4 regions of the Lysinibacillus sp. FSL L8-0126 genome follow, and region 1 is predicted to be linked to each of the others. Evidence: riboswitches for the same ligand, from Rfam matches in the RefSeq annotation. Region 1 holds a riboswitch; each other region holds the start of a gene.

Region 1 (4,885 bases):
CACTTTACCTGTACCAAATGTGTCAACCGCAATGGAAACTGGTTGAGCCACACCAATCGCATAGGCAAGTTGTACCTCAGCGCGTTCTGCCAAGCCAGCTGCTACAATGTTTTTTGCTACATAACGTGCCGCATAAGCCGCTGAACGGTCTACCTTTGTTGCATCCTTACCAGAGAATGCGCCACCACCGTGACGTGCATAACCACCGTATGTATCAACAATGATTTTACGTCCTGTTAAACCAGCGTCCCCTTTAGGTCCACCGATAACAAAACGGCCAGTCGGGTTAATAAAGTATTTCGTGTTTGCATCTAATAATTCACTTGGCACAACGGGTGCAATAACAAATTCTTTCAGATCAGCTTGAATTTGTTCAAGTGTTGCTTCTTCATCATGTTGTGTTGAAATAACAATTGTATCCACTCGCACAGGTACATTATTGTCATCATATTCAATCGTTACTTGTGTTTTTCCATCAGGACGTAAATACGCTAATTCACCTGATTTACGAACTTCTGTTAATCGGCGTGCTAATTTATGTGCTAAGCTGATTGGCAATGGCATTAGTTCAGGTGTTTCATTACATGCATAACCAAACATTAGACCTTGGTCACCAGCACCAATTGCTTCAATATCAGCATCTGTCATAGAGCCTTCACGAGCCTCTAAAGCTTGGTCAACACCTTGTGCAATATCAGGCGATTGTTCGCCAATAGCTACAAGCACCGCTAGATTTTCAGCATCAAAGCCATATTTACCACGTGTATAGCCAATTTCTGCTACAGTATCACGAACGATACCTTTAATATCAACGTAAGTAGAAGTAGTTATTTCTCCTGCTACTAATACTAATCCTGTTGTGACAGTTGTTTCACACGCTACACGTGCATTTGGATCTTCTGCTAAAATAGCATCTAAAATGGCATCCGAGATTTGATCACAAATCTTATCTGGATGTCCTTCTGTTACACTCTCTGATGTAAACAGTCGACGGTTTGTCATTTGGTTTTCCTCCTATTACTCTTACAAAAAGTAGTTGTGTATGAATACGGTACTCATTACCCATGTCAAGTCCGCTCCTAAGGATTGAACTCTCAAGCCGTTACTGCTGCTTTTAACACGAGGATTTCGAAAGATCTGTCATTATAATAAGGAAAGAACTACATATACTTACCTTTACATTCTTTTTTAGCAATAAAAAAATCCTTTACTCACGTTACTGCACATGAGGAAAGGAATAATGACTTCGTAACCTTTCACTCTTATCGTTCAAGGGATGTTCCCTTGCATCAGGTTGGCACCAACGCATGCTGTGAAATAAAACATGCAGGTTGCCGGGTTTCACAGGGCCTGACCCTCCACCAGCTCGGGATAAGAGTATCCGTTCATTTTCATGTTACTGAAAAGGTTGAACGTTGTCAAATATTTTCTTATGTATTACTGTATAGAAAGGAAGGAACTGATTACACAAAAACTTTTCATACTTGGATGATGATGTAAATAGAAGCAAATTAATCCCTACAACATACCTAGCTACTTGTGGTAACATATGTGTGGCTCAATTTTTGCGCCTAATTACAGTAGGATTGATCGGATTCTACTCGAAAAACATTATTTTTTGTCAGTTTATTGAAAAGTGATAAAAACTCTAAAATAATTTCTTAATTAGTATAGATTATTTAAGCAATTGTGTTATACTATTTTTGAAATTAAGAAAAAATCCCTCTAAATCAAGGGAATACTATAAAAAAGGATGGTATTTAATCGATGAATTCAGTAGAAATTGCAAACGAACTGAAGGAATTATTAAACGGCGGTAACATTAATGTTCAACTTTCAGTACCACAATTAGCAGAAAAAGCTACATCTCGTGGTGAAGCAATGTTAACAGTAGATGGCGCAGTTCGTGCAGAAACTGGCAAATACACTGGTCGTTCACCTAAAGATAAATATACGGTAGAAGAAGAAAGCACAAAAGATCAAATTGACTGGGGTAAAGTCAACCAACCGATTTCTTCTGAAGTGTTCGATAACTTATATGTAAAAGTAATAAAATATTTAAAAGAACGTGACGAGTTATTCGTATTTAAAGGCTTCGCAGGTGCTGACAAAGATTCACAATTAAGCATCCAAGTAATTAATGAATACGCTTGGCACAACCTTTTTGCTCATCAATTATTTATCCGTCCAACTGAAGAAGAATTAGCTTCTCATGTTGCAGACTTCACTGTCATCTCTGCTCCTAACTTTAAAGCAGACCCTGCAGTTGATGGTACTGCTTCTGAAACTTTCATCATAGTATCACTTGAAAAGAAAATGATCTTAATCGGTGGTACTGAATATGCTGGTGAAATGAAAAAATCTATTTTTGGTATCATGAACTACTTATTACCACAGCAAGGTATCCTTTCAATGCACTGTTCAGCAAACGTTGGTGAAGCTGGCGATGTGGCATTATTCTTCGGTCTATCTGGTACTGGTAAAACGACATTATCCGCTGATCCAGATCGTAAGCTAATTGGTGACGATGAACACGGCTGGTCTGATAATGGTGTATTCAACATTGAGGGTGGCTGCTATGCAAAAACAATCAACCTTTCTGCTGAGAAAGAACCAGAAATCTACAATGCAATCCGCTTCGGTTCTGTTTTAGAAAACGTAGCTGTTGATCCAGAAACTCGTATTTGTGACTATGATGATGGTTCATTAACAGAAAATACACGTGTAGCTTATCCAATCCAATACATCGAAAATATTGTTGATCCTTCTGTTGCAGGTCATCCAAAAACAATCATCTTCCTAACAGCTGATGCGTTTGGCGTATTACCTCCAATCAGTAAATTAACAAAAGAGCAAGCAATGTATCACTTCCTAAGCGGTTTCACTTCTAAGCTTGCTGGAACTGAACGCGGTGTAACAGAGCCAGAACCAGTATTCTCTACTTGCTTCGGTTCTCCATTCCTTCCACTTCCAGCAACAGTGTACGCAGAAATGTTAGGTCAAAAAATTGACGAGCATGGTGCACAAGTATTCCTAGTGAACACTGGTTGGACTGGTGGCGAATATGGTACAGGTAGCCGTATGAAGCTGTCTTACACACGCACAATGGTACGTGCAGCAATCGACGGAAAATTAACAAATGTTGAAACGACACAAGATGCTGTCTTCGGTTTACACATTCCAACAGCAGTTGAAGGTGTACCGTCAGAAGTGTTAAATCCTCGTGAAGCATGGGCAGATAAAGCTGCATATGATGCGAAAGCTGCTGAACTTGCAGGCTTATTCAACGAAAACTTCAAGAAATTCTCAAACGTTTCTGATGCCATTACTACACTTGGTGGCCCATTAAAATAACGACTAGACACAAGAATCAAAGGGAACGAATTCATTCGTTCTCTTTTTCTTTACCTTGAAGGTAGCTAGTATTAGGGAGATACATATGACAAAAAAATATAAAATACTATTTTCTATTCTTATAATGTTGTTAGCTTTATTTGTTGGCGCTGGTTTTTTTGCAGGAAATTACTTTTATAATCTGGCATTAAATCCTGACACTGATAAAACAGCAGTGCTAGATGCACCTCATAATGTAATAGCTGTCAATCCTCAGGAAGCTAAAGAGAAAGAAACAACTGAGCAATGGTTTCATAAGCAATATGAAGATGCTTCGCTTCAATCCTATGATTCGCTAAAGCTCCATGCTTACTCTATCCAAAATGATCACCCCACTGACAAATGGGCTATCATCTTTCATGGCTATTCAAGCGAAGGCGCACAAATGACAAAGTATGCTAAACATTTTTATGATATGGGCTATCATGTACTTATTCCAGATGCGAGAGGCCATGGTAAAAGTGAAGGAGATTATATTGGCATGGGCTGGCATGATCGTTTTGATGTTGTTTCATGGGTCAATCACATTGTCAGCTTAAATGAGAGCGCTGAAATTGTTCTTTATGGTGTTTCGATGGGTGGAGCCACTGTCATGATGGCTTCAGGAGAGAATTTACCAACAAACGTTAAAGCAATCATTGAGGATTGTGGCTATTCTTCAGTATGGGATGAATTTTCCTATCAGTTGAAAGCAATCTTTCACTTACCTGCATTTCCAATCATGCATTTCTCTTCTGTAGTGACGAAACTAAAAGCAGGCTATACATTAGGTGAAGCGAGTGCAGTTGAACAAGTGGCAAAATCGAAGACACCCATGTTGTTTATTCATGGAGACAACGATACGTTCGTTCCATCTACCATGTTGAATGAAGTATATGAAGCGGCAAATGTACCAAAGCAAAAGTTGATTGTTGAGGGAGCTGGGCATGGTGGCGCAGAAAGTGTTGCAAGCGCGCTTTACTGGGCTACCATACAACAATTTTTAGAAAGTAACATGAAATAATCATCACCCCTTTATTGCCCCCTACTCCTTAGCATAGCTATCTTGCCTGAAGTGGATAGCTATTCTAAGGAAGGGGGTATTTTTTTTCATCATTTATTTATTGCTGTTTCATCCATTCACAAAGGGCACGGACGGTTTCACGATTTTTTGCTGGTGGGTATTGATGTGCATGGTCTGGATCATACCAGGTTTCGTATGATTTATTCGCATCTTCTAAAAAAAAGGCTAGTTGTCTGGCATGTTCGATATCTACATTTTCATCACGATAGCCATGTATGATTAATACAGGCGCAGTGATCTGCTCTATCTCGAAAAGTGGGGTTCGCGCATCATATGCTTCTGGTACACGATTCGGTGTTCCGCCAATTACACGCTTCATCATTCTGCGCATATCCGTACGTTCCCAATAAGTGGCTGTTGCGTCCGAAACACCTGCCCATGTGACGACCGAGGTAATATCCTTTCTTAAAATGGCTGTCCAAAGAGCCA
Region 2 (4,885 bases), 830 kb from region 1:
TGAAGGTCTTAAAGTCGATGCTTCAGGTTCTCTTAGATCTATTGAAGGAACTTGTTAATCAATGCGTTTTAATAAATTTTGGGTGGGGTGTTATATGGCACATCATGTGCAATCTCTAATTGAACATTACGGGTATTTGGGTATTATCGTGATCCTAATTGGAGGAATTGTTGGGTTGCCACTACCTGATGAGGTCTTTCTAACATATGTTGGCTACAGTGTTTATATAGAAAGCCTTGAACACATTCCCGCTTTAGTAAGTGCAATGATTGGTGCAGTTGGCGGTATTACCTTAAGCTACTATATCGGCTATCGTTTTGGCTTACCATTATTGCAGAAATATGGACCCAAAATTCATATTACGGAGCAAAAAATTGATTTTACAAAACAACTGTTTACTAAAATTGGGCCAACTTTATTATTAATAGGCTATTTTATACCTGGTGTACGGCATCTGACAGCCTATATTGCGGCAATTAATAATTATCCATATAGAAAGTTTGCTTTTTTTGCCTATACAGGGGCATTTATCTGGACTTTCACATTTATAACGTTAGGGAGGATGCTTGGGGAGAAGTGGCGGTTTGTTGGTTATTATTTATCCCATTATAGTATTTATCTTATCCTATTGTTTGGCCTCGTAATGCTCATCGTTTACTATCTATTCAAAAAAAGAAATATACGAAAATAAAGGTCTGTATGATTCAACATATGAATCGTACAGACCTTTGTGTTATGGCAAAATAGCAAATGAGCGTACAGGGAATCCAGATGCCTTTTCAGGCTTAGGGACGATATTGAAGATAATTGCCCCCTTCGCAGGTAGCTTGTCCAAGTTCGTCATCAACTCAATTTGATAGATGTTTTGTTCAAGCACGAAGTATTCGCCATCTAGCTTACCATTTTTGTGAAAATCAGCGGCTGAATCAGTATCAAATGTTTCATGGCCAAGTGCACTTATTTGACGTTCCTTCAATAAAAATTGTAATGCCTCTAAGCCCCAGCCTGGTATATGGTTATGTCCATCCATATCTTGGTTACTAAATGCCTCTTTATCTGGCCAGCGCTTACTCCAATCTGTACGTAGCGCTACAAAGGTACCTGCTTCAATTACTCCATGTTGTGCTTCAAAATCAAAAATATCTTGCACACTTAGCGAGAAGTCATGATTGTTAGCAGCTTCTCGTGATTTATCAATGACGACAAGAGGAAGAACTAGTTCTTTTAGTTCTAATTCTTCTAGATAGCGGGAGTCTCGCACAAAATGAATGGGTGGGTCGATATGTGTGCCATATTGTCCTGGGAACGTGAATTGTTGTGCGAAGAACCCGTCATCATGAGAGAATAATGTTTCAAATTTAGCATCTTCAAACATAAAAAAATGTGGGGAATTAGGGCCGAATGTATGTGTTAAATCAACCCATTGTTTTGATTTTAATAATTGTAATGCTTGTAAAAGTTGGTTTGACATTGATTTCACTGCTTTCTGTTAAAATTAGTAGAACATAAAAAAGAGTCCCCTTAGAAGAGGACTCCAGAATAAGCAACGGTAGTTCTTCTTCTCATCTTTCAGGCTTAAAATTTTGCCAATTGGAATTAGCACCATACTGTTGAGCTGGTTGCTGAGACTTCATCGGGCCAATCCCTCCGTCTCTCTCGATAAGAAAAGTGATATAAGAATTTTCAGAAATAATAATAAAAACACTTTAGCATAGAATTTTATAGTTTACAAGTTCGATAGAGATATAAGGGTAAATTTTTTTACCAACTTAAATTTATGGTTATGCCACAACAACCATTATCCATAAGACGTATTCTGAAATTGTCTGGTGTATAATTTGCATCAAATTTCATCGTAATGCCTGTTGATGTGATTAATTTATCAACCTCTGTTTTATTTGAAAGCTGTGCAGCATTCATTAGATCATGTGCAAATTGTTGAGAGCTATCAATTTTATCCGTAAGCAATTGAGCCTGTTGCATGATCGCCTTTATCCGTGTAGCTGACATTTTTAATTTATGTGTGTCGACAGGTGGAAAGGGGGTAGTGTTCGGCATTGCCAAATGTTGAGGAATAGGTCTAACGGCAAGCTGCTGGGCAAGTGGCGACGTTGGGTAATGATAAGGATGAACAAAGTACGGATAAGGATTGTAATACAATGTAATTCCTCCTATCCTATAGCTGATATCTTATCTTATGTAGCTAAACGTCTTTAGGTGTTATTTTGCAGTGCAATGTCTGTCCTAATCATTTAAAAAGGAAGCCAAAGTGAGCTTCCTCTTTTAGCCGAGAACATGTAAGACATCATCAATTTTTTTACTATGAGACAGAATACCGTAATTCATCCATGTTAAAAAATCCACTTCATATACACAGTTGGTTTTAACTGCAGCTAGATTTTTCCACATAGAAGTTTTTAAAATCGTACGCTCCTCGTTCTCGTAAATGGAATGTTGTTTATCAAAAGTAATAAATAAATGATCCGCATCTAATTGCAGCAATTGATCAAATGTCAGTGGTGCTTTACGTTGATTGTGCGGAATACTCCAGACAAGTGGATGTGGCATTAAACCGAGGTCACGATATAAAATTGGCCCCGTATAGCCACATTCAGGACCCGCATATAGAGTAATGCCAATAGCTGAAATGCGGAGAAATGCCACACTTTGCCCATAAACGGATTTACTAAGAATTCCTTTTGCTTGCTGTACCTTATCCTCATATTGTAGGATCACGTCTTGCATCAAGGCGGTTTTTCCTGTTAAATCAGCAATCTTAAACAAAGTAGACTGCCAGTTCTCTCCAGGATGTGAGATATGACAGATGGGAGCTACTTCATTTAAATGATGACAGGATTCCCATCGCTCTATACCTGCATCTAGCATAATTAATGTTGGTTTATAGTGAAGGAGTCGATCCATTTCTCCATTTTGTACATCGATATCAGGCACTTCTTGAAGACCTAAATAGTCTTGTTTTCCCCATTTTGGATGACTGAATTGAGCAATTGGTGTAATCCCAAGGGCGACAAAGAAGTCTTCTAAGAATGGTGCAAATACACGTAGATTGCTGCTTTGGTTTCTTCTATATTGTCCTGGAGAGATGCCGACATGTTCTTTAAAACGACGATTGAAATAATACTCATTATTAAATCCGATAGACTGACTAATTTCAAATACCCGATCATTTGTTGTCATTAATAATTGCTTGGCTTTTTCAATGCGAATGTTATTTAAATAGTGAAGAGGGATTTGCCCTGTAATCTCTTTGAACATACGGGTATAATTCCATCTTGGAACATCAGCTAGCTCTGCCAACTGCTCGACAGTCCACTCTTTTTCAAAATGTTTATGCAAATAGTTAATGGATTGCTCAACAGATTGACGATCATTTTTTTGCACCAGCTTGGGTATTGTTTGATGTAAGAGCAATAACATCAGCTCTTGAAAGTGTACATGCTGCTCAAAGATGGTGTGCTCATCCTCCGCTAGACGGTTCTGATAAATGGCTTCTAGCAGTCTACGACATTGCGAAAAGGGGAGGAGACGTTGCTCTTTGACACGCTTAAAAGGGCTAGTAGTCTGTTTATTGCTAAGATGGACAATGTTGAACTGTAATTGATAAAAACAAAGGTGCTCGTTTTGAATGCGTATATTAGCCGTGTTATTAGGAGGAATCGATATGCACTTTTCTTCACTAAGATGAATGGTGTTATGATCTATTTCTAGCTTTCCGCTGCCACTCATTACGATGAAAAGTGTATAGAAATCACTATTAAACTGCTGCTTGTTCGTTGATTGAATCACATAAGAAATAGTTTGTAACGTATAGACATGTGTTAAGTTACCCATTGATGATTCACCCCTTTATAATTGAATTTGGAGAACAACACAAAGAAAGCTCTCTGAAGAGCTTTCTTTCATGTTGTTGAAAAAAGATGATGTCAACGGCAGAAAAAGCAAATTTGCAAGGTGAGAGGTTGATTTCCGTTCCGCCAGCGCCCTTTCCAGGGGGCGTCCGATGAGCCGCTTCACTCACTTACGCTCGCTCCAGGGTCTCATCTGTGACGCTAAATCCCCTAGGAGTGACGCTGGCTCCACTCCAATCAACCATTCTGCAAAGTGTCTTTACTTTTTTTCATAGTAGTATAGCGATCAAATAGCCCATTATCTGTATTCTTAGAGGGGATAGGCTCTTATTTTCAATATGGAGAAGTGATGAATGACAATCATCCTCCATAAAATAAGTAGCAAACACCTTCACTTTATTTGAAAACCTTTGCTAAAAAGGTACCATTTTTGTGGGTTGGAGTGGAAGGCTACTTGACTCCCATGGGATAGCGAGACAGGCGAGCCCCTGCACGGAGGAAGCGGCTCAGCGCTCGCCCACAGGAAAGCAAGTAGCCTGCAACGGAAATCCATTTTCATCTTTCACAAAAATTTTATGGATGGTTTTGTTTTTCAACGCTATGCAAAGAAAGCCCTCATAAAGAGCTTTCTTTTGAAAATTATTTCACGAACCATTTTTCAAGATCATCATATTTCAGCAGGTTAGCTGTGATAGCTCCAGACTGCCAATATGTTCGATCCGCAATATAGACATGCCCATTTTTAACAGCAGGTACTGTTTTCCATAGTGTACTATCTAACCATTTAATCGCTTCTTGATTTTCTTTCGAATCCCAAGTGCCATTTGAAGGGAAAAGGATGATATGATCCGCATCTAGCTCTGGAATAGCCTCTTCAGATAAGACTTCATGAAACTCTGTCATATCACGTGCTAATGGATGTGGTGTCAAGCCCGTTTCTGTGTAAATATAGCCAGTGTAGCGATTTTTAATGCCAAATAAAGCTAATGTATTATCTGCGACATTTAGACGTACAA
Region 3 (4,885 bases), 1.3 Mb from region 1:
ACCTTTTTTAATTTCGTTAACATCCTTCACTTTCTCTGAATATATTCCCATTGGAGCAATAACAGTAGCACCAATTGGAACTAAATCGACATTATTTTCTTTAGTAAATTGTGTTAGAAACGCGATATGCTGAAAGGAATTAATATCAATTTCTTTATTTGCTAATGCCTGATTCGGCAATGTATAGTCAGAGAACTCAACAAGCTCAATTTCAATCCCTTCCTTTTTAGCTTTCTCTTTTAAAATCGGCCATACTTCACCATCTGTTCCAGTTACACCAATCTTTACTTTTTCTTCTTTTTTAGCATTATCTGTAGCTGAATCAGACCCACAGGCAGCCAATGCTAATACGGCTGTTAAAACTAATAAAATACTAAACCACTTTTTCATTATTAATCTCCTCTTTCGTTGTTTTATTCAAATGAAAAATGTCCTTCTTACCGTCGCATAATTTTTCTTGATAGCTTATTCCCAATCCACTGCGCAATTTGTACAAGAATAATAAGAATAATAACGGTCACAAGCATGACACTTCCATCAAAGCGTTGATAACCATATGTCATTGCAATATGACCTAAACCGCCTCCGCCAACTGTACCAGCCATTGCAGAGAAATCTATTAAACCGACTGTCACAAACGTTAAGCCTAAAATTAACGGTCCAAGTGCCTCTGGAATTAATACAGTAAAAATAATTTGTAGAGGACTTGCTCCCATTGCCTTTGCGGCTTCAATTACCCCAGGGTCAATGCTAACTAAGTTATTCTCTACTACTCTCGCAATACCAAATGATGAGGCAATCGTCATCGGAAAGATTGCTGCCCACGTACCAATCGTTGTTCCAACAACCATTCTTGTTAATGGGCTAATGGCCACTAGAAAAATAATAAATGGAACTGGGCGAATAATATTAATTAAAAAATTTAACAATTGAAACACGAATTTGTTCTCTAAAATATTTCCTTTTCGTGTCACATATAGTAGTAAACCTATTGTTATACCAAGAATAGAACCGAAGATAAGGGTTATAATAACCATTAAAATCGTTTCACCCGTAGATTCAAAAATACGGGGCCAAAAAGTCGTCCAATCAACCTTCATTGAATTTTACCTCCTCAACAGTTACAATGTCTTGTAATTCAGTAAGAACACTAGGTATTTTATCGCTATGTCCCTCAAATGAGACGAGCAAGTTCCCATAGAACTTCTCCTGAATTTCTCGGACAGAGCCATAGACGATATTAACGTCCACATCAAATTTTCTTGTTACGCGAGAAAGGATAGGATCGCTAGCAATATCACCTTTAAAAATAACACGGTATAAATTTTTGCCGCCTTTTTTTCTCCATTCCTCTAATAGAGATGCAGATGGTCGATCTTGCTGAACCGATTGAATAAACCGTTGAGTCGTTAAATGCTGTGGATTTGTAAAAATATCAAAAACTGAATTAGATTCAATTACTGCTCCATTTTCCATGACTGCTACTCTGTCACATATTTGTTGGATGACATTCATCTCATGTGTGATTAGCAAAATAGTGATTCCTAAATCCTTGTTTACTTTTTTGAGAAGGCGGAGAATTTCCCCAGTTGTATCTGGATCGAGCGCTGAGGTTGCTTCATCACAAATTAATATATCAGGGGAGGTAGCAAGCGCCCTCGCAATGCCAACCCGCTGTTTTTGGCCTCCAGATAATTGCTCAGGGTAATCGTTCGCTTTTTCTGTAAGACCAACAAAACTAAGAAGTTCTGCAACTCTTTCATTAATTTCTTTTTTAGGCACTCCCGCCAGCTTAAGTGGATAGGCTACATTTCCAGCTACCGTTCTTGAGGAGAATAAGTTGAAATTTTGAAAAATCATGCCGATTCTTCTTCTCAGCTTTCTTACCTCTTTTGGTGTGAGCGAATTAATATCAACACCTTGTACTTGAACAGTGCCATGGGTTGGACTTTCTAATAGATTCACAAGTCGCAATAATGTGCTCTTTCCTGCACCACTAAATCCAATAATTCCAAAAATCTCTCCCTGCTGAATGGAAAGAGATACATCTTTCACTGCATTCACTTCACGATCACCAAATTTAAAGGTTTTCGCTACATTCTGAAATTCAATCATTTACTTGCTCAACTCCCTATTTAAAAATAAAGAACAAAAAGGACCTTCCTTTTGTTCTTATCGATTAAGAAAAAAGGAAGGTCCCCACTATTGAAGAAACTACTTCCTTCTCATCTTTCAAATGTAAGTACATTTGCAGGAATTGGCACGGTATTATGTTAATAACCCGCTGCCGAGACTTCATTGGGCCTGTCCCTCAGTCTCTCTGGATAAGAAGAAATTATCGTATTTAATTGTCTGTTAAGATTTAAACAATACTATAATGCTTGATGAATTATATGTCAACATTTCTTTTAAAAAGTTTTATTAGAAAAATAAATCCATTTACTGTTATAACAGCAGGAGTACATTGGTAGCTGCGTTTTTTCTAGTGAAATAATTTATGCTTATGTTACTGAGGATGTCAATGAGCAGGCAGCCATAAAAAGGTTCAATTTGAAAATTGCCTACTTCCAAATTGAACCTTTCCGTTATTCTAAAACGCCCTTTTCTCGTAAACTAGCAATTTGTTCATCATTATAGCCAAGTGCAGTTAATACTTCTTCATTATGCTCTCCAAGCTTGGCACCGACATACTTGTACTCAGGCTCAGTGCCATCAAATTTAAAGGCAGAAGCAATTTGCTGTTGCATGGTGCCATCGCTTTTTGGAATATCGACGATCATGCCGCGAGCCTTCAACTGTGGATGCTCACATGCTTCTGGAAAAGTGAGTACAGGCTCTACACAACCTTCAAAATCCTCGTTAAATACCTCAAGCCATTCCTCATATGTCTTTGATAGAAAGGCATCATGAACAGCCTCTTTAAAGCGTATTTGCGTATAGTAAGAATCATTAAAGGTATTATCAATCAACTCAGGAATGTCGAGTGCTTCACAGAGCAGTTTACGAAATTGAGGTTCTAAGCTACCGACAGAGAAGAAGCGTCCATCTTTTGTTTTGTAAAAATCATAGTAACTGCCTCCGTTTAAAATTTCTTGCTCTGGCTGTGGTACACGACCACCCCCAATAAACGCAGCACCATACATAGCATTCAGCGAAAAGACAGCATCTGTCATACTAATATCTATGAATTGTCCTTCGCCTGTTTTTTCACGATGAAGGGCAGCAGCCAGTACCCCAATTGCGGCATGCATTGTCCCTCCAGCTATATCAGCTAGTTGAACTCCCATGGAGACAGGCTTTTTATCCTTATGGCGTGAATAATCGAGTAAGCCTGCTAAAGATAAATAGTTATTATCGTGTCCAGGTCGATTGCTATAAGGTCCAGTTTGTCCGTAACCAGTAATCGCACAATAGATAACCTTTGGATTTATTTCCTTTAGAGCTTCATAGCCAATGCCAAGGCGTTGCATGACACCAGGCCGAAAACCTTCGATAATAACGTCATACTCTTGCACCAGTGATTTTACAATGTCTATAGCCTCTGGTGATTTAAGATTTAATGTAATTGATTTTTTAGATCGATTTAAATGTTGATGAATGTAAGCCTCATGATCTTCATCATAGGGAGGCATAATTCGTGTTAAATCAACGCGCTTTGAAGATTCAACATGGATGACATCTGCTCCTAAATCAGCAAAAATCATTGTCGCCATTGGCCCTGGTAGTAATGCAGAAAAATCGAGAATTTTTAACCCTTGTAAAATGCCCAAATCTTCCAACCCCTTTTTGTGTAGGCTACACGACCATCCCATTGATGGAAGCGTAGCGCTTTTCTCATAATCCCCATTGTGTGAAAAGCGTAACGTTCGATTCTGTATTAATACAGTTTATTTTATTTTAAAGAGTATTATAACAGAATAGACCTTAACTTGCCTATGCTATTTTTCATTATAAAATAAACATTTCAACTTTCATATGTCAGAATAACAATAAAAGTAAAAAAATTTAGAATTTAGATTTTTTATCAAATTTCAGACAATAGTTGTCAGTTGTTAGAATATTTAATTTAAGAAAATAAATTGTAGAATTTTGTTTACTAGCTAGCTATATGATACGACCCTTTTTATTGATACAATCCTAGTGGTGTATTGGATTCTTCTTACGCAATTTGGAAATGATACTATTACCCCATTTATTAATAAAGTATCTCTCAAAAAATACATATAAAATTAACGTAAATAGGAGAGAAGAAATGAAATCACATCAATTAAAACTAAAGCATTTAATTATGGGAGTTGCGATGGCAGCATTCTTTTTCACGAGCCTTGGTAGTGTTTGGGGCGGATACAGAATGAATATTGACTCGATAAAGGAAAATACACTAGAAACGAATAGGGTTTATGCTCAAAAATTGGCATCTACTGCGGATTCTTATCTACATGAATCTTTCCAAATATTAGGTTATAGTGCAACTCAGATACAAGCAAAGATGGACGATGCGCAAGCATTGAATCAGGAAACAGAACGTTTGAGATTGCAAAATCAAATGTTTAATTCTGTAGTAATAACAAATGCAGAAGGATTGGTTTTATCCGTCTCTCCACCATCTATTGAAATAAAGGGAGAAATTTTAACATCAATCGGTGCTAAAGAGGCGTTATCCAAAAGGACACCACTTATCTCTAAACCATATGAGGCGATGACAGGACGTCTCATCATTTTTATTTCTCATCCTATTTTTTCCGACTCCAATGAGTATTTAGGAATGATAGCAGGGACTATTTATTTAAAGGAACCAAATGCCTTTAAAACTTTACTGGGAGAGCATTATAGTAAGGACGGCTCTTACGTATATGTAGTTGATTCAGATGGGCGTGTTATCTAT
Region 4 (4,885 bases), 1.7 Mb from region 1:
TGGCTAAACCCTGAATCATAGCAATTGTCGGGTGAGGAAATTTATAGAGGGTATCAATCGCCTTTAGAGCCAAATCATTATAGGCTTTGGCATTGTCCGCGGCATAACGAATATCTAAAAACTCGCTAATATCGGCACCAGATGAAAAGGCTACTTCATTAACGCCACGGACAATTAATAACTTAATAGAAGAATCTACACGTAGCTGCTCAAGTTGCTCTACTATGTTCTGAAACATCGCCTTTGATAAGGAATTCCGTTTATCAGGTCGGTTTAACACTAACGTTGCAATATAACCATTTTTCTCTACATAAATTTCAGTTGTCATTGTCATTCTCCTCTTAATCCTTTTTCAATTTCGCAGCGAAGCGGTTGCCGATGGATTGAATGCTTTGCACAAGAATGATTAAGATAAAGACAGTTGCATACATAACATCGACCTCATAGCGTAAATGACCATAACGATAGGCGAGGTCACCCAAACCTCCAGCACCAACCATTCCTGCCATAGCCGTAGCACCGATTAAACCAATTGTGGCAATTGTTAAGCCTAAAATAATAGATGGACGAGCTTCACGTAATAGCACATGCCAAATAATATGGCGACGTTTAATACCCATGGCTGTGTAGGCTTCTACCACTCCCGAATCCACCTCTAATAGCGCAGATTCCATCAGTCGAGCAATATAAGGAGCTGTATAGACAACTAGCGGAACGATAACACCTTTAACCCCAATTGTTGTGCCGACGATCAGCTTAGTAAAAGGTAGGATGAAGAATAATAAAATGATGAATGGAACAGAACGTATAATATTGATGACTAAATTAAAAAATTGATATAAAAATTTATTGTCAAAGGATTGACCTGGTCGTGTTAATACGATTAATAGTCCCAATGGAATCCCAATGAGAATGGAAAACAATAAAGAAATTCCGACCATTTGAAATGTTTCGATAATTGATTTGCCAATTACATCTGACCAATCTGTAAAAAAGCTTTGAATACTACTCATTGAATTCGCCTCCTAATTCTTCCACCGCGACGCCATTTTCCGTAAAATATGTAAGTGCCTTTTGGACAATGTGAAGCTCTCCATGTAAATGCACCACAATGTTACCAACAATGCCGTTTTTTAATTCAATAATATTTGCCGTTAAAATATTTGGTTGTACATCATACACTTTCGTAACTTCTGCTAGTAATGGCTTACCAGTACTTTCACCTAGGAAGGTTAAACGAATGACACTGCCTGAAACATTTAACTGCTCGATCAGGGAAGGGGATAAATTACGTTGTGAAATCGTATTTAAAAACTTTCTCGTTGTAGGATGCTTCGGTTTAGCAAAAAGTTCAATAGCCGTACCAAATTCCACCACTTTTCCTGATTCAAGAACAGAAACCTCATCACATATTTTCTGAATGACATTCATCTCATGTGTAATCAGCAGGATCGTAATGCCTAATTCACGGTTAATTTTTAACAACAATTCAAGAATGGCTTCGGTTGTTTCAGGGTCGAGTGCACTTGTTGCTTCGTCACTAAGTAGAACCTCTGGTTCCTGTGCCAAGGCACGTGCAATAGCAACACGTTGCTTTTGCCCACCTGAAAGTTGGTTAGGGTAGCTGTCTAGTTTGTCTGTTAATCCAACAATTTCAGCATATTTAGCCACACGGTTTTTTACCTCTTTCTCGTTATAGCCAAGTAGCTTTAAAGGAACAGCAATATTATGGTAAACGGTTGCCGTTTTTAATAGATTAAAATGTTGGAAAATCATCCCGATTTTTTGGCGTGTTTGCCGTAATTCATGAAGAGAAAGGGCAGTAATGTCCACATTGTCGATTAACACTTTTCCAGCTGTAGGTCGCTCTAGTAGATTGACGCAACGAATGAGTGTACTTTTACCTGCACCACTATAGCCAATCACACCATGAATTTGTCCTTTTTTTACATGGAGATTGATTCCATCTACAGCCTTAATGATGTCTTTTTTCGTCTTATATTCTTTTGAGATATTTTGTAATTGAATCATCCGATTGATTGCTCCTTTCTCAAGCTCCTAAAAAGCAAGAATCTGCTCGTTTTCCATAGAGGAATTTCGGCAGATTCTTCAGCTACTAGAAGCTTCCTGAATGTATTACCAGCTAGGGATTACTGAACCTTTGAATTCTTCTTCAATGAATTGGCGTACTTCATCAGATTGGTAAGCCTCAACGAACTTTTTAATTGTTGGGTCATTTTCATTTTCTGCACGTACCACAATATAGTTCACATATGGAGAGTCAGTAGATTCTAAAAGAATAGCGTCATCTTTAGGATTAATGCCAGCTTCCAATGCGAAGTTTGTATTAATAGCTGCTACATCTACTTCACTAAGCTGCTTAGGAATTTGAGCTGCCTCTAATTCGATGAATTTTAAATTCTTTTTGTTTTCTTCTACATCACGGATAGAGGCTGTTAAGTCTGCCCCATCTTTTAATTTTATATAGCCTGCTTCTTGTAAAACAAAGAGGGCACGAGCACCATTTGTTGGATCATTTGGTAAACCAAATGTTGCACCATCTGGAATGTCCTCAAAGGATTTATATTTTTCAGAGTAAATACCCATTGGATTTAAAATTGTTTTGCCTACTGGCACTAAATTTGTATCATGATCTTTATTAAACGTATCGAGGAAAGGCTCGTGTTGATAGCTATTCGCATCAAGATCTCCTTCAGATAAGGATGTATTAGGTAAAACATAATCAGAAAATGATTTAAGCTCTACTTCTAGCCCATTTTCTTTGGCTACTTTCGCTGCAACTTCTGCGATTTGTTCGTGTGGACCAGACGTGACACCTACGACGATTTTATTTTCATTAATTGCTTCAGCTTGACCTTTACTCTCTTCTTTAGAGCCACAACCTGCTAGAGCTGCTGCTAATGTAAGACTTGCTAAACCTACTAAAAATTTATTTTTCTTTTTCATGAAAACTACCTCCAAGATTGTTTTTATCGGTTTTTGAAAATAAAAAAACTCTCTTACAAACTAAGAGAGGCTCATGAAAAAATGTCCTCTCTTATCTATCAAACGATAATCGTTTGCAGGATTTAGCACCTTCCTTCTAAAAGGAGGTTGCCGAGCTTCATAGGGCCAGTCCCTCAGCTACTCTTGATAAGAGATTTATCATATTTTTTTGTAATTCCGATAGAACTAATATAATTTATAGGTTATAGTAAGTCAATAAATATTTTTTAAATTTTTTATATTATTATAATATTTCGTCATGAAAGAGGGATAGCAATGTCTGTAAGAGTTAATTATGGTATAGGTTCATTTGGCAAGGTTGTAAGTGCTCGATTGCTAATGGGTACAGACATTATTGAAGGAATGGAGGCACTTTGTGAGGAGAACCATATTGAGTCAGCAACAATTGTTAGCTGTATAGGTAGCCTTCAAAAGAGTAGCTTTGTTTATTTAGTACCTGATGAAACATCTCAGATTAACGTAAGTTTTAGCGATGTCATAAAAAAAGAAGGGCCACTTGAATTGATCCAAGGCTCTGGCGTAGTATGTAAGCGCGATGGGGGATATGAAACACATTTCCATGGTTCTATGAGTGATCAATGTGGCGTTGTGTCAGGGGGGCATTTAATGAAGAGGGGGAACCCTGTCATTACGGCTGACATAGTGCTAGCTGAGGTTCAAGGCATCCAGCACTTTCGAAAATTTGATGAAGAAACAGGCCATGTTCAATTTTATCCATTAGAACACGGTTTACAGCAGCCAAGGAAAATTGAAAAATAGCGAAAATGTACTAACTTTTCTTTTCACTGAGTTGCATGTTCCTTCCTGAATTAAAAAATGTTAGACCGAGCTTATAATCGGTCTAACATTTTTACTTTTGTCCCAGCCTCATGTCATGGTTAAGGGTTGAATAATTGTAATTGTTCGATTCTATGGATTGCTTCACGTAAGCGTTCCTCGCTAACAAGTAAACCAACACGGATATAGCCTTCGCCATATCGGCCGAAGCCATTGCCTGCTGCTACAGCGATATCAGCCTTTTCCAATAATAAATCGGCAAACTGCTCGCTAGTATAGCCGAATGGTACAGGGAGCCATGCGAAGAAGGAGCCTTTTGGAGCCGTTACATGCCAACCAATTCTTTGAGCTTCTTCAATGAGTACATTGCGGCGACCTTCATAGGTAGCTCGCAGTTCATCCACACATTCTTGGGAAGCTGTAAGTGCCGTTGCTGCTGCTTGTTGAATAGCAGGGAATTGACTACAAAACAGATGATCCTGAATTAGATTAATGGCAGCAATAATGTCGGCATTACCGACAGCGAAGCCTATACGCCAGCCTGCCATATTATAAGTTTTAGAGAGTGTGTACATTTCAATTCCTATTTCTTTTGCCCCCTCAGCTTGTAGGAAGCTAATAGGTTTATTACCGTCAAATCCTATTGCCCCATAAGCAAAATCATGTGATACGATAATATTGTGTTCCTTCGCAAAGCGAACGGTCTCTTCAAAAAACGCAAGTGTTGCTGTACCACCTGTAGGGTTGTTCGGGTAATTTAGGTAAAGTAGCTTCGCCTTCTCTTTCACTTCATCAGGTAATGTATGATAATTAGGTAAGAAATCATTTGCAGCTAAAAGTGGCATCACTTCAAAATGGACATCACCTAATACGACACCTGATAAGTAATCTGGATAGCCAGGGTCTGGTAAGAGCATTGTATCACCTGGATTTAATACGGCTAAAGGTAGCTCAACGAGTCCAATTTTTGTCCCGCCAAGAATCGCTACCTCTGTGTCAGGATTTAGATTCACATTATATTCACGTTTATAATAGTCGGCAGCTGCTTGGCGTAATTCAGCGATACCGCGAAATGGTGAAT

Evidence for each region. Region 1 has a riboswitch for S-adenosylmethionine ahead of metK (methionine adenosyltransferase). Riboswitches for the same ligand answer to the same signal wherever they lie in the genome.
Region 2: linked by a shared signal. The riboswitch ahead of MHI34_RS08820 (cyclase family protein) and the one ahead of metK (methionine adenosyltransferase) in region 1 are both predicted to bind S-adenosylmethionine.
Region 3: linked by a shared signal. The riboswitch ahead of MHI34_RS06290 (methionine ABC transporter ATP-binding protein) and the one ahead of metK (methionine adenosyltransferase) in region 1 are both predicted to bind S-adenosylmethionine.
Region 4: linked by a shared signal. The riboswitch ahead of MHI34_RS04690 (MetQ/NlpA family ABC transporter substrate-binding protein) and the one ahead of metK (methionine adenosyltransferase) in region 1 are both predicted to bind S-adenosylmethionine.

What each region holds. Positions count from the first base shown of each region.
Region 1 covers NZ_CP152028.1:2,637,027-2,641,911, reverse strand. The annotation lists gene metK (methionine adenosyltransferase) at 1-1,002, opposite strand, end outside; SAM riboswitch class I at 1,260-1,378, opposite strand; gene pckA (phosphoenolpyruvate carboxykinase (ATP)) at 1,768-3,354, shown strand; gene MHI34_RS13060 (alpha/beta hydrolase) at 3,440-4,396, shown strand; gene MHI34_RS13055 (prolyl oligopeptidase family serine peptidase) at 4,494-4,885, opposite strand, start outside.
Region 2 covers NZ_CP152028.1:1,809,983-1,814,867, forward strand. The annotation lists gene MHI34_RS08815 (DedA family protein) at 95-691, shown strand; gene MHI34_RS08820 (cyclase family protein) at 734-1,471, opposite strand; SAM riboswitch class I at 1,560-1,666, opposite strand; gene MHI34_RS08825 (hypothetical protein) at 1,762-2,160, opposite strand; gene MHI34_RS08830 (helix-turn-helix domain-containing protein) at 2,284-3,852, opposite strand; gene MHI34_RS08835 (ABC transporter substrate-binding protein) at 4,509-4,885, opposite strand, start outside.
Region 3 covers NZ_CP152028.1:1,312,506-1,317,390, reverse strand. The annotation lists gene MHI34_RS06300 (MetQ/NlpA family ABC transporter substrate-binding protein) at 1-390, opposite strand, end outside; gene MHI34_RS06295 (methionine ABC transporter permease) at 438-1,100, opposite strand; gene MHI34_RS06290 (methionine ABC transporter ATP-binding protein) at 1,090-2,115, opposite strand; SAM riboswitch class I at 2,223-2,331, opposite strand; gene MHI34_RS06285 (CaiB/BaiF CoA-transferase family protein) at 2,586-3,770, opposite strand; gene MHI34_RS06280 (sensor domain-containing diguanylate cyclase) at 4,253-4,885, shown strand, end outside.
Region 4 covers NZ_CP152028.1:985,910-990,794, reverse strand. The annotation lists gene MHI34_RS04705 (enoyl-CoA hydratase-related protein) at 1-328, opposite strand, end outside; gene MHI34_RS04700 (methionine ABC transporter permease) at 342-1,013, opposite strand; gene MHI34_RS04695 (ATP-binding cassette domain-containing protein) at 1,006-2,031, opposite strand; gene MHI34_RS04690 (MetQ/NlpA family ABC transporter substrate-binding protein) at 2,137-2,967, opposite strand; SAM riboswitch class I at 3,056-3,160, opposite strand; gene MHI34_RS04685 (PPC domain-containing DNA-binding protein) at 3,283-3,786, shown strand; gene MHI34_RS04680 (pyridoxal phosphate-dependent aminotransferase) at 3,906-4,885, opposite strand, start outside.